3 regions of the Tildeniella sp. genome follow, and region 2 is predicted to be linked to each of the others. Evidence: riboswitches for the same ligand, from Rfam matches in the RefSeq annotation. Region 2 holds a riboswitch; each other region holds the start of a gene.
The links. A riboswitch is a leader RNA that binds a small molecule or an ion and turns the genes downstream of it on or off. The one in region 2 is predicted to bind cobalamin.
Positions count from the first base shown of each region.

Region 1: linked by a shared signal. The riboswitch ahead of cobG (precorrin-3B synthase) and the one ahead of AC5JO6_RS24795 (energy-coupling factor ABC transporter permease) in region 2 are both predicted to bind cobalamin.
Region 3: linked by a shared signal. The riboswitch ahead of AC5JO6_RS26635 (ferredoxin--NADP reductase) and the one ahead of AC5JO6_RS24795 (energy-coupling factor ABC transporter permease) in region 2 are both predicted to bind cobalamin.

Region 1 covers NZ_JCACKI010000021.1:21,838-26,479, forward strand. The annotation lists gene AC5JO6_RS08875 (DNA adenine methylase) at 1-309, opposite strand, end outside; gene AC5JO6_RS08880 (hypothetical protein) at 315-1,448, opposite strand; gene cobG (precorrin-3B synthase) at 1,445-2,941, opposite strand; adenosylcobalamin-variant (AdoCbl-variant) riboswitch at 3,002-3,097, opposite strand; gene cbiE (precorrin-6y C5,15-methyltransferase (decarboxylating) subunit CbiE) at 3,331-4,536, shown strand; gene AC5JO6_RS08895 (glutathione peroxidase) at 4,570-4,642, shown strand, end outside.
Region 2 covers NZ_JCACKI010000070.1:7,150-11,791, reverse strand. The annotation lists gene AC5JO6_RS24815 (aliphatic amidase) at 1-1,054, shown strand, start outside; gene AC5JO6_RS24810 (hypothetical protein) at 1,190-1,369, shown strand; gene AC5JO6_RS24805 (hypothetical protein) at 1,490-1,822, shown strand; gene AC5JO6_RS24800 (hypothetical protein) at 1,923-2,084, shown strand; cobalamin riboswitch at 2,124-2,344, shown strand; gene AC5JO6_RS24795 (energy-coupling factor ABC transporter permease) at 2,367-3,125, shown strand; gene AC5JO6_RS24790 (energy-coupling factor ABC transporter substrate-binding protein) at 3,129-3,434, shown strand; gene AC5JO6_RS24785 (GIY-YIG nuclease family protein) at 3,570-4,451, opposite strand; gene cbiQ (cobalt ECF transporter T component CbiQ) at 4,623-4,642, shown strand, end outside.
Region 3 covers NZ_JCACKI010000073.1:140,209-144,850, forward strand. The annotation lists gene AC5JO6_RS26630 (tetratricopeptide repeat protein) at 1-1,577, opposite strand, end outside; cobalamin riboswitch at 2,073-2,306, shown strand; gene AC5JO6_RS26635 (ferredoxin--NADP reductase) at 2,339-3,046, shown strand; gene lepB (signal peptidase I) at 3,196-3,792, shown strand; gene AC5JO6_RS26645 (ComEA family DNA-binding protein) at 3,817-4,353, opposite strand; gene AC5JO6_RS26650 (SHOCT domain-containing protein) at 4,440-4,642, opposite strand, start outside.

The DNA.
Region 1 (4,642 bases), on a different contig from region 2:
AAACAGTTCTCTACCGTTCGTATATTTTTGGTTCGTATATTTTTGCTTGATCTTATCTACTTCATCTACAAGCTCTGCAATATCATCCTTAGCAGCAAGCCAGAAACAATACAAATCAAAATTTAAGTCATTGAGCCAATACTGCTTGATTCGACTACCGAACAGTTGCTTCACTGCAAGAAAAACTGATCCCCCACCCACAAAAGGCTCTCTATATTCATTAATGCTTAGCGGAATATAGGGGATTATTTTATCGAGGGCTTTTGATTTTCCACCCGGATAGCGAAGTGGACTTTTGATTTGAGCCATAATAACTAACGATTTGCTCTGATCTCAATTTCTACGTTTTCATTGTGCTCAACCTCAAGCAACAATTTTCTAATAGTACTCTCTTCCTTTTTACTAAACACTAATGAATTGACTCTAATAAACTCTTCTAATTTTTCTGGGGACCAAGGTAAAATGATTGAATCCTTAATACCTCTACCTGTAAGCCTCAGTCTTACAGAAAAGTTGACGCGATGACCGTTCAACTGTAAGGCATCTATATTTGAGTATACAATTAGCTTGAAAAGACCATCTTGGATATCGCTCAACTCTGGTAAAGCTTTTCGAGTCGAGTTTTTCGATTCTTGGATAATGTAACTCTCGTCTACGTGAATCATTTCATCTGGTGTCAAGTAATAAGTCCCTCCCAAATAGTTTTCAATGCAGAAGGTCGCTTTCATGCCATCAATGAGATATTCAAGCTTATGAGATGTTGCTGCCTCTCGCCTACTTGCACCCCGCGATCCTTTCAAAGAAATATTCTTGAATTCTTCAAAATCCTTAATGATCGCCTGCAAATACTTTTCCATTCCAGCATGAGAGTGAAGTGGTACATTAATTTGCCTCGATATAACTGCGTATGAGTCGAGAGCTTTTCTAAAAATTTCGACAAAGCGCTCCTCAAACAAGCTTCTGTTCCAATGCAAAGCACTCTGCTTATAATCTAATATTTCTTGAATTTGAGACTTTATAAATTCATTGTTAAATCGTTGTTTGGTGAGCTTATTCTTAGTAGATTGCTTATCTTTATAACTTTTTTCTGCATTTTCATAGTATCCAAGAACGATATACGTATTCAGTAAATTCATCCATGAAATTGTTGAATACTGAAGCTTGTCTAAATCTCCATCTCTTCCTTCGTCTTTAATGACAGGAATTACAGTTAGGATTTTTGCGGCGTTGTAAGTATTATAAATTCTTGCAAACGGGTAGCTTCTTGTTCGTTTTGGTGAAACCCATTTTGAGTAAGCTAGCTCTGAACTATCTGTCTGTATGATTCCGTAAGCGCTGGATTGATTGATGTCAAAGTCTGCAAAAGCGCCTTTTGCTAGACTTTCTGTCAAACAAGCTCTATACTTAACACCTTTTATAAATCCAGTAAAGTGCAGAACTATAGTCATGGTGTCAATCGAGCTTGATCAAGTAATTGCTGCAGTTCCACGATCGTATGTCGATCAACAAAGCTTCTAAAGGTTTCATGCCAATGCGATCGACACGTTTGATAAACTCGTAGTATTTGCTCAACTAGGTCAGGCAGTTGTGTAGAACGGTAGTTTTGGTAGAGTAATCGACCAAAATTTGAATCGCCATCTCCCACATAAACGCGGTAACGTTCTGTTGTAATGCCAAGCAATGTAATATCACTGGCAGAGTGTTGAGCACAGGATTTTTCACACCCGCTGAAATGGATATTAATCGGACGATCAAGCACGATATGTTGTTCTAGATGAGCCGCTAGTACTAGAGCATCTGCTTGCGTGTTAGTAGCCGATGACTTGCAACCTGTTGTACCAGAACAGGCAACGATCGCGCTGTGAGAATGTGTGGATGATCCGCTTAATCCTAACTGTTCAACTTCCTGCATTACTACTGATATTTCTGACGTTGGAAGATCAGAAAGTAACACAGTCTGCCACGGCGTTATTCGCAAAATGCCACTGCCATATCGTGCTGTTATTGTTGCTAATCCGCGCAGTTGTGTCGTCTCTAAGCGACCCAGCGGTAGAACAACACCAACATAAAAAAGTCCAGGCTGACGTTGAGCATGTATCCCTAAATGATGATATGAGTTAGAGAATGAGTTATGATCAATTTCTTCGTTTCCCTGAAGCAGAATTCTTGCCTTTTGTTCTAATAAAAACGGCAGGCGACTTATTATGGTTCGCAGATATGTTTCTAAACCCCAGTCGTGTAAAAGCGTTCTTAAACGCGGTTTTTGTCGGCTACTATTACCGAGCGTTTGCATTGTGTAGTCACGATAAACCTCTGTCATCGCTATTAGCACTTGCAGACTCTCTTCTGGTCTAATGAGAATGTCTGTTTCACGTGGCGATGCTCCACGATCGCCCAAGCTCAAATGCAAACGAAAGTAAATTTCATCATCGATCGCCACTGCTACCAAACTAATGTCGTTGGGTCGATCGCGCACCGAAACCGTTTCGCCACCATCAAAACACACGCTAAATTTAGGCGATAACACGGCAAAATCGGGACGCGTTGTAAGATAACGATTCCACTCAGCGACAAACGGGCGTGTATCGAGCAATTGCTGGCGATCGATACCTGCTGTGGGACTGCACATGATGTTGCGAAGTGCATCAATCTCGGTAACAGGAGAGGCTAATCCTACCGCTTGTAAGTGCGCCAATTGATCGCCATCAATGCTTACCTGAAGCTCACGGATTTGCACATTGGCACGATTCGTCACTGTTACATAGCCGCCACCCGCTTGATCGGCAAGGTCAGCGATCGCTTCACACTGGGACACTGTTAGCAGCCCACCTGGTATTCTCAGGCGAGACAGCAACCCATCGCGCGCAACTGATGGCTGAAACAAGCCGGGGCAAGTTGCAAATTTTGATGGTGCAAATTCTGATGGTGCGAATGATGACAAAGCTCTAACTCCTCCCCTGTGCGACGCAGGGAGTAGACAATAAAGGCATCCCGCAGATACCACCCAGTCGGCATTCTGACTTAAAAGCATTCAAAACGCTTCATTACAGTTGCGGCACAGTACCGGAATCACACCGGACTTTCCCGACTCTAGGCTTCAGTAACTTAGCATGAGAAAGCAGTGGACGCGTGAGATGCCATTTTTTGTAATAAGCAGCTATCAGCTATCAGCTATCAGCCCTCAATCTTTCGCTCTTAGCGAAAAGACTAGCAGGCAGAATATTCAGTCAGAGTAACGCTGGCATGATTGATCGTCAGGGTATGTCTTTAAAGCTGACCGCTGACCGCTCAAGTATTGTTATCTTCTCACACGCAATTTAAAACGACTTTATGACTCAAAAATGGCTTTCGGTGGTGGGCATTGGTGAGGATGGGTTGGAAGGCTTAAGCCCGATCGCACGTGCTCTTGTTGATCGCGCTGAAGTGCTGGTGGGGGGCGATCGACATCTTGCGATGCTGCCTACTGACGATCGTGAGCGGTTGGTTTGGACAGCACCGATGCGTGAGTCGATCGAGGAAATTTTGCGTCGGCGAGGGCAAGCCGTTTGCGTCTTAGCGAGTGGAGACCCCATGTGCTACGGCATTGGCGTAACGTTACTCCGTCGCATTCCCCTGGCGGAAATGACACTTCTTCCGGCACCATCGACGTTTAGCCTTGCCTGTGCCCGACTTGGCTGGTCGCTCACGGAGGTCGAAACGGTCAGCTTGTGCAATCGTCCGCCTGCACTACTGCATCCCTATCTCTATCCTGGTGCGAAACTCTTGATTTTGAGTGAGGGTAAGCAAACCCCCGCGATCGTTGCCGATTTGCTGTCTCAACGCGGTTTTGGCAACAGTGCGATGACCGTTTTAGAACGGTTGGGTGGCGCTCACGAACGACACGTTACAGGTATTGCGTCTACCTGGCACGAAACGGATTTAGCAGACCTCAACGCGATCGCGGTCGAGTGTGTCGCTGATCCAGGCACAGTACCATTACCACGCACACCGGGACTACCAGACAGTGCCTATCATCATGACGGGCAACTGACCAAACGCGAGGTGCGATCGCTCACCCTCTCAGCCCTCGCACCCATGCCAGGAGAACTTTTGTGGGATGTCGGTGCAGGCTGTGGTTCGATCGCCATTGAATGGATGCGAAGCCATCCTCGCTGCCGTGCGATCGCCGTTGAGAAAGCCCGAACTCAATACATTGCTGATAATGCCGCTGCACTTGGTACGCCGGGGTTACACATTATCGATGGTAAAGCGCCTGCCGTGCTCAAGGATCTGCCTCAGCCGCACGCCATCTTCATTGGTGGTGGCATCACAACAGACGGCATGATCGAAACCTGTTGGGAGGCGCTGCCATCTGGCGGTCGTCTGGTTGCCAATGTAGTCACGATCGCGGGTGAACAGCAGCTTTTTCAGTGGCAACAAAACGTAGGCGGAACCCTTACTCGTATTGCGATTCAACGCGCCGAGCCGATCGGTCAGTTTTTGGGCTGGCGATCGCTGGCACCAATCACACAATGGACAGTGGTAAAGTTAGAGTGAAGAACCATTTAGTTTTGTTAAGCATCTATCGCTATGACCGCCTCAACGCCCCAATCCCTTTACGACTTCACCGCTACGAGCATAGATGGCAAGCCCATTAGCTTGA
Region 2 (4,642 bases):
AGTTGGAGTTGCAGTCGTTAACTACAAAATGCCACGTCTCCATACTAAAGAAGAAGTCATTGAGAACTGTCATAAAATTGCCTCAATGATTGATGGCATGAAGCTTGGTTTGCCAGGGATGGATTTGGCAATTTTCCCTGAGTATTCCACTCATGGGATTATGTATGATGCTAAGGAGATGATGGAAACGGCGGCAACCATTCCTGGTGAAGAAACCGCGATTTTTTCTCAAGCCTGCATCAGAAACAAAGTCTGGGGTGTTTTCTCACTCACTGGTGAGCGTCATGAAGACCATCCTAATAAGGTGCCTTACAACACTCTGATTTTGATGAACGATCAGGGCGAAATCGTGCAGAAATACCGCAAGATTATGCCCTGGACACCGATCGAGGGCTGGTATCCGGGTGACTGCACCTATGTGTCAGATGGTCCCAAAGGACTAAAAATCAGCTTGATTATCTGTGATGACGGTAACTATCCTGAAATCTGGCGTGATTGTGCTATGCGTGGCGCTGAACTGATTGTGCGTTGTCAGGGCTATATGTATCCTGCCAAAGAGCAGCAGATTATGGTGTCGAAAGCAATGGCGTGGATGAACAATGTCTATGTTGCTGTTGCGAATGCGGCTGGTTTTGATGGCGTTTATAGCTACTTTGGACATTCAGCGATCGTTGGCTTTGACGGTCGCACGCTGGGCGAATGCGGCGAGGAAGACATGGGCGTACAGTACGCTGCTCTATCCAAGTTTGCTATCCGTGATTTTCGCAAAAATTCCCAGTCTCAGAACCATCTGTTCAAGCTGCTGCATCGTGGCTACACGGGTATGATTAATTCGGGCGAAGGCTCTGAAGGTATGGCGGAATGCCCCTATCAGTTCTACCGCGATTGGGTGCTTGATCCGAAGAAGGTCAAGGAAAAAGTAGAGACGCTGACTCGTCCGACAGTCGGTACTGAAGAATGCCCAATCGAAGGATTGCCTACGCAGAAAATCAGCACCACTGCCCCGGTTGAAAAGCCTCAGACAGTAGCAGTCCCAGTCACCGTTAACTCTTAAGCGAGCAGGTCTTAAAGCGGTTGGTTTGTCTGTAGGGAGGTAAGCGTAACGTCCCTACAGACGCTTAATGAAATTCTAGTGGTGCTACGTGTCTTCTCTCAGTGTTCGCTGAGAAAAAGTGTTCGCTGAGAAAAAGTGTTCGCTGAGAAAAACTCCATTGATGACACTGGTGGCGGGTTGGGATTGGGAGTAGCGATTAAGATAACCCCTGCGATTACCATCAGTGGTGACTATCTGGCAGGTAATACCATTTCATTAAACTGTGGCTACACAGGCAAGCTTTGGCTGGCAGTCAGCGGTCAGCAGCAAGAATGAATCTGTAGGGCGATTTTGTAGAATTGGTCTAACTCGCCTCTCAGTTGCTCGATTGCGTTCGCCAATAGTCCTGCATCCAAAAATGGACTGTTCAACGGTAGCTACTCAGCGCTGGCTCCGGTGACCGTTCAACCAAGCCTCGCGTTTAGCATTGGTCTTACCGATGTCAATGCCTATCGGCGATCGGCAATTTTCGATTTGGGTAGCGATGTCACAGATGTTTTGGTTATGCTCTATGCCGCTCAGGGAACGTATGCTCTGGATGCCATCACGCCTACAAGAATGAATGCCTATGGTGTTTCGGCAGCACTTCGATTGAGTCGAACGTCGGCAATCAATGGCTTTGGTTCTTTTATTCATGCCGCTTTTGTCAACGATGGTTTTGACGATCGCATTATTTGGACGTACAGCATTGGTATCTCCTTCGTTCTAAAACCCATTTCAGACCTCTAACTTCTCTGAGAAGTCGGAGGTCTAAGTTGGCGATTGGCTAAGCACGAAGTCAGTGACTGGGTAGTAGGAGAGCGTTGGTCACTGATGATGATGAGTTGTTTTGCAAGGCGTAGAGAAGTCGCGTCACGGCGATCGCGTTGGTGCGATGCAACTGTTTAAGCAGGTATTGCACCGTAATCTTGATGATGCCAATGCTGCTGGTCATCGGTGTGTGGCGCGCTATCGAGTGAATGACACGCAGGGCGCGATCGACGATTGTTAGCAAGCTGCATAAAACTTTTCTAATATTTTCCCATCATGTATGCTGAGTTCACGACTCGGTTCTGACGGGGAGCAGCCGTCGGAGGTAACAGGGAAAGTGTAGTGAAACTCTACCGCTGTCCCGCAACTGTAAAGGAAATTGAAAATTAGAAATTGAAAATTGAAAATTTGTAGGGCTTGTGTCTCTTACCATTTTTTAATTTTGCCTTTTTAATTTTGCATTCTTCAAGTCAGAACGCCTGCCGAATCGCGTTACAAAACCGTCTTATCTGCGAGGTACAGGATGAAGACACGCTATCGGAAGTTGGCTAGCCTGGGATTGATGGCTTGCCTGAGTTGCTATTTATTGCTTGGTTCCGCCAGCCCTGCGTCTGCTATGCACATTGCAGAGGGGTTCTTGCCCGTGCAGTGGGCAGCTTTTTGGTGGGCGGTATCATTGCCGTTTTTTCTAGTGGGACTGCGATCGCTCACTCGTATCACAAAGCAAAACCCTGAATTAAAGCTGCTGTTGGCGTTAGCAGGCGCTTTTACGTTTGTTCTGTCTGCTTTAAAGATTCCCTCTGTCACTGGAAGTTGCTCGCATCCTACTGGAACGGGACTGGGCGCGATCTTGTTTGGTCCTTCGGTCATGACTGTACTAGGTGGACTGGTTCTGTTGTTTCAAGCACTATTGCTGGCGCACGGTGGCTTGACCACGTTGGGCGCGAATATGTTTGCGATGGCGATCGTTGGTCCCTATGTCGCCTATTTTATTTACCATCTGGTGCTACGCACTGGGTATCAGAGGGTTGCTGTCTTTACAGCCGCCGCGTTGGAAGATTTGCTCACTTACGTGATGACATCCATTCAACTGGCACTAGCGTTTCCGGCTGCAAGTGGTGGCTTCATGGCAGCGTTCCTCAAGTTCACAGGCATTTTTGCAGTGACGCAGGTGCCGCTGGCGATTAGCGAAGGCTTGCTGACGGTGCTGGTCTGGAACTGGCTGCAATCCTACGGGCAGCAGGAATTGGAAACGCTAAAGCTGCTGAAGCAGGAGAGTTAAGTGATGAAGAAAGATTCTTTGGGTAAGCAAAATTGGCTGCTGGCGATCGCTGTCATCAGTCTTGCTGTTACTCCCCTGATCTTTATTAAGGGTGAATACGCAGGTTCTGATGCTCAAGCAGAAGGTGCCATCAATGAACTGAGTCCTGGTTATACGCCGTGGTTTAATCCGTTTTTTGAGCCGCCTAGCGATGAGATTGAAAGCCTCCTCTTTTCCTCTCAAGCGGCGTTGGGAACTGGCGTGATTGGCTATGTGATTGGGCTGTACAAAGGACGATCGGAGAAGCGAAAAAAGGACGATCGAGGTTGATGCCTCAATATCTTTTGTTCTGAAGAAACGAGTCTGTGCGAAGATCCCACCACTTCCTGGTAGCGCTCCTAGCACTTGAAGCCTACTAGGTTTCAAGCTTTTCGTTGTTAAGCGAGAATTAGCGAGAGCATTCGGTCAAAACTCTAATCTTGGCACTGGATCATTGCAAATGGCGGATATCTTAGGATATTGCTCTTGAAGATTTGAATGCTTTGAGAGCAGGGCTTGTAGTTGACTGTCAGTTAAACAAAGAATTTCCACCCCACTAACAGTATGGAATTGTGCGCTGCACTCTAGTGGAAATAATTTTTGACCCATTTCTAAACTACGAGCTAACTCTAGCCTCTCTCTAAAAGACATTGCTCTTACTTCTTGTCGCATAGCTTCGTACTCAGGCATAGGAATTGAAGTCTGTGCACTAAACCGCTTCTTTAGCATCACTTTATACATACTGGGATTGTGCATGAGGCGTTCTCCAAACCAGGGGCGCAGCCGAATTTCAATCCCATTACACCTTGTCCACCAATGAGCACCATCTTTGCGTCGAATAACCTCTGTCCATCTAAATAAGCTGTTTGGCTTTCTTGTAATCGCCTGTAAGCTTTTACGAAGAGTAGCTGTTGCAAGTCGCATCTCTCTATGATCAGCTAAGTAACCAAAAATCAATGTTTTCAACCGCTGGTTATCGGCTGGACATACTCCAAAACAAATTACTCGTTCGTTGAGTTTCTTTAACGACAGCGTGAGCATCTGAAAGCTGGGTACGAGCTGCCGCTCTGGTACTTTTGTTTGGTTCAACGTTGGACAGTAATACTCAATGTACTGACGCTCAAGATCATTAAGCTGATTCTGAGCGCAACCAAGCCAGAACAACCTGATTTCACATTGTTTATTGACTGCTTCAAGTTGCGGCAAACGGTGATGTTTTTGCCAACGCTTTCTTAAATTGGTTGCTAGACCAACATAGAGAACCTGATCACGAGCGATCGCAAAGTAAATTGCAGAACATTCTGGCAATCTTTCCCTCTCCAACAAGGTTAGGTTTGGTAACGTACTGAATTCTTGTAGCACCGCTTTAGTTGATTCATCGACTGTCCTATTCTGTATGCCCAATCCATGGGACTACCCAGACATTCAATCTCATACAAAGAACCTAAAACAGCTCAAAAACTTCTTGATCAACGGTTTATGACTCTGCAAATTGATAC
Region 3 (4,642 bases), on a different contig from region 2:
ACTTCGTGTTTGTCCGATTTGATGGCGATCGCTTGGTCATAGCTGGCGATCGCATCTAGGAATTTTTCCGATGCCTGTTGGTTTTGTCCCGAATCCTTGAGTAAACTCCCCCACTGAGTCAGAGAATTCCCTCTTTGAAACCAGATGAAGTCCACATGAGGGACAACTTTGAGGAGTTCATTCAAGCTGGTGAAGCTTTCTCGACAGCATTTCAAGCCGTTGGCTGCAACAGCGAAGCTATACAGTGAGACAAGCACTTGTGAATGACGATCGCTCAACCTCAATAGCAAACGCGAAAGACGAGGGATGTTTTCAGCCACCGCTACCGAGGTTCCCTTTGCTTCAACCTGACCATCGCGGGGTTCCAGAATGCTGTTGCCGTCGTGGATCAAATAATGAAGGGCGCGACGAATCGGTTGCCAGCGCTGGAGCCGCTGAAGGAAGTTCCCGCCTGCCAGCATTTGTGTGGTGGCGATGACCGTGAAATCGTGTAGCTCGACATTCACCGCCCGCAGCAGTTCAACCGCGTCATAAATTACGGCAGCGATCGGGTATTTTCGTCTGGCTTTGCGATATTTTGCCTCCCAGTTTTCCCGCAACGACTCCCGAAAGGTATCCAGGGTGAGTGCCCGCCCCTCATCTTTTGCCGTTTGCAGGTTCAACTGGATATTTCGGAAGGTGCGATCGTTCCGTCTGGCTAAACGAGCATACTCATCGGGATTAGCGGTAATGTCTGTCTGCTCTACCGTTGCTTGAATCAGTTGAATAATGGCAGCATCGCTTGGTTTGACCAGAAGATAGCGTGTAAATTTCTGCCATAGCCTGGGATGCTGGTCGAAACCGAGCTTGTCGAGTTCGCTGATCGGCTCATTGTACTGGGGAACAGTTTCATTGCGGGCAGTGGCGATGATGCGGATTTCTTCGGGACGGCAAAAGCGCTCATAGTACTCCAGCGTCAGGCGCAATCGCTCCTGGGGTGGCAAATCTCGAAACTGTCGCGGGTCATCCTTCAGCAGTTCGCCCCGCTTGTACATCAGCTTGTTCAGGTCATCCAGGAAAAACAGCAGCTTGCGATCGCTGCCAACCTGCTCCATCGGAAACTGATACGGCTCATCCAGCAGTTCCGAATGTTTCAGCCTGAGAACCGTCCAACCCCTGCGGCTATATTTCTGAGCCAGTTCTGCGGCTTCCCGCGTTTTGCCCAATCCTGTCTCACCCAGGATGATGACCCAGCGAGACTCTTCTAGCTGCGCTTCTAGTTCCTGCTGAATATCTCGGTCTGCCACCCGTTGCAAATAGCGAATGTTGCGATCAGCAAGCGGATTGTCCCTCGCTCCGCCAAATACGGCTTTCAAAATATCACTGTTGGGCTTAATCACCTCAAACGGAAAGGTGTCGAGTGGTGGAATCCGGGGATGGCGGCGCTGTTGCAGGTAAGCAGCGATCGACTTAAAGAACGCCACCAGGAAGCCAGAACCAAACAGCAGCGTGAATAGAGTCAGCGTTACTGTGATGCCCGCAATCACAACCAGGAGTGCGTCTTTATTGCTGCTCAAGAACTTAAGAATGGCATCCACTCAGTCTTTCTCCTGACTTTTCCTGATCGCGATCGCCCCACTGCTGCCTGTTCCCACATCTCACCCAACCAACTCAAGCCAATTCAGCGTCTGATCCTGAGCGATCGTCCTCCAAACCCGCTGCTCCGAGTTCTGATCCTGACCCTTCGAGTTCTGAACACGACCAATTGAGCTAAAAGCTCCAACGTCTGACTTCTGAGCCTGACAATCCGAGTTCTGAACTCGACGATTCAAGCTAAAAGCTCGACCTTCCAGGTTCTAAGCTTGACGATTCGACTTCCGAACTCAACGCTTCAAGTTCAAAGCTTGACCATTTGAGTTCAAAGCTTGACCATTTGAGTGCCAAACCTGATGTGCCAAGTTCATTACCTGACGCTTCAAGTAAAACACCTGATCGTCCGGGTTCACATAGTCGAGCCGCATGAGCCACTCTCTAGATTTTAAGCACTTGTCAAAGAGAAATGCGATCGGTTAAAAGATTGCACCGTAGGCTACAATACCCAAGCTACTTCAGGTTGTCTGGGGAGTCAGCCCAGACAGGACGAGAGATGATCTCGTCTGGGGAAAGCCCGGTGATTTTGCAGCGTGCAAAAAAGTCCGGCACTGTGCCGCAACTGTGAAGCGAAAGGCTAAGAGCTAAAGGATAAAAAGGGAGATAACTTCTAGCCTTTAGCCTTCATCCTTTATCCTTTCCAAAGTCAGAATGCCTGCCTGAAGCGACATACACCATCATGCCTGCGACGCACAGGTAAGGATTTACAATGCAAAGTTTAGACGTTCTGCGCCGATCGCCTACGGCGGATTACAGCGCTACGGTCATTCATTCTGTTTCGTTAACACCAACCATCAAAGCGATTCGGTTGCGGCTGGATCGAGATGACTTCAGTTTTTTGCCAGGACAGTCAGTGTGGCCCAAATTTGAACGCGATGGTCGCAAGTTCAGCAAGATCTACTCGATCGCCTCTTCACCCTCTCATTGTCCTGAAGTTGAACTCTGTGTTTCGCGTGTGGGCTGGAGTTCTGCCTTTCTACAAGATTTGGCGATCGGGCAGTCGTTGCCTCTACGTGGTCCCTATGGACTGATGACGTTAAGCGAATTGCCTCAACGTCCTCGCCTCTATATTGCTGAAGGCTCAGGCATCGCGCCACTGAAAAGCCAAATCGACTGGCTGCACGAATGCGGCTATCGGCAACCTGTTTGGCTAGTGCAAGCAAACCCAGAAACGACGGACCAATTACCGTATCAGCAGCACTGGCAGCGCCTGCAACAAAGCTGGAAAGCCTTCGAGTATCGAGAGGCGATCGCCCAATGCCCTGAAGCGATCGTGTCAGGGTTGAGGCTCAATCTGGCAGACTTCGAGATTGTCATCTGCGCGGTGGGCGATCGCTCCGATCAGCTTCAGGAGTTTATGCTGTCGCTAGGCGCGAGGAATGACCAGTTGCGATCGGAAAAGTTCATTGCGTTCTAACTTATTGCGTTCTAACAATGGCTCTTGCGAGAATAAAGGGTATCTGGACATTAGACTAAAGACTCTAGATCGCAGACTTGCCTAAATCAAAAGGGCGATCTGTGGTTATGTGCCTCACGTCTAATGTCCGCTGTCTAAGCCACACCTTTATGACCTCTGAAAAAACCTCTGAACCGCAGGTTCCAGTTGTTGTGCCGCCTACCTCACCGCGCTGGCGAACCTGGTGGGAAAACATACAAATCCTAATTATTGCGCTGATTTTGGCACTGTTGATTCGGGTGTTTGTGGCAGAACCACGCTATATTCCCTCTGATTCGATGCTGCCGACATTGGAGGTAGGCGATCGCCTCGTGGTCGAAAAACTCTCATATCGCCTTCGTCCCCCCACGTTTGGCGAAATCGTCGTTTTTGATCCACCCCAGCAGCTTCAGATCCAGGGCTACACCAAAGATCAGGCATTTATCAAACGCATCATTGGTCAACCAGGGCAAACGGTGCAGGTCAAAAATGGAACGGTTTATGTCGATCGGCAACCGCTCAAGGAGCCGTATATTGCCGCGCCACCTAGCTACACGCTGCCACCCGTAGTGGTGCCAGACGGTGAGTTTTTTGTGATGGGCGACAACCGTAACAACAGCAATGACTCGCACGTTTGGGGCTTTCTGCCGCAGCAAAACATTATCGGTCGCGCCTGGTTGCGCTTTTATCCCTTTAAACGGATTGGGCTAATCAAACCAACGCCGTAAAGAAGGTATTTTGGGAGTTTCGGCTCAAAACTTGAGGTAATGCATCAGCTCAGCCACTAGCTGACTGGAGAGGGCTAGTCGTCGCTGAAAATGGACGAGATTGCGATAAGGACTCACAGTACGGTTGGCGACGATCGCCCGTGCCAGGTACAGATCAACCGCCGGAATGCGAATCAGCATTTCGATCGTCGCCATGTTTGGATTGACAGGTTTGACCGTAGCAACGCTGTCAGCATCGTAGTAACAAAACTGGAGGACTGGTTCCAATGGCTTGAGCCGTGGTATGGGCAAGCTCAGCGCAGCGGCAATATCGTCAATGCAATGGAGCTGTAATCCCGCTTGAGTTAGTTCGACGAGCGATCGCGCTTGATGAATCGATAGACCTGGAAGCCGCAGCCAATCATCCACACCTGCCTGATTTACGTCAATCTTGACCCCCAACTTAGCCGCAAGCTCAAGTTCTGCCACTGATTGAAAGCGGTAGTACGGATCGCTGAATCTTTTTATCTGCGGCGGCTGACGAGTTTGACCAGCACTTGAAAACCAGCGAGGGAGAGGCATTGGAGAAGGATAAACAATGAAGGATAAAGGCTAAAAGTTAGAGTGGCTGTTGACCTTACGAACGACCAACCACCAATAGCGAACGGCTATGTAATGCGATCGAGCAACTGGCGGCGCTTCTGTTCAAACTCATACTCCGAAATTAGCCCATCAGCACGGAGTTGATCAAGTTGACGGACAGCATCAGCAACAGCACTAATTTGTCCTGGGTCAACGCTCTCTGTACTCGACACAACTTTCACGGTAGAAACAACGCCCTCGTTGAATTTTAGATCAAACTCATCAGCGC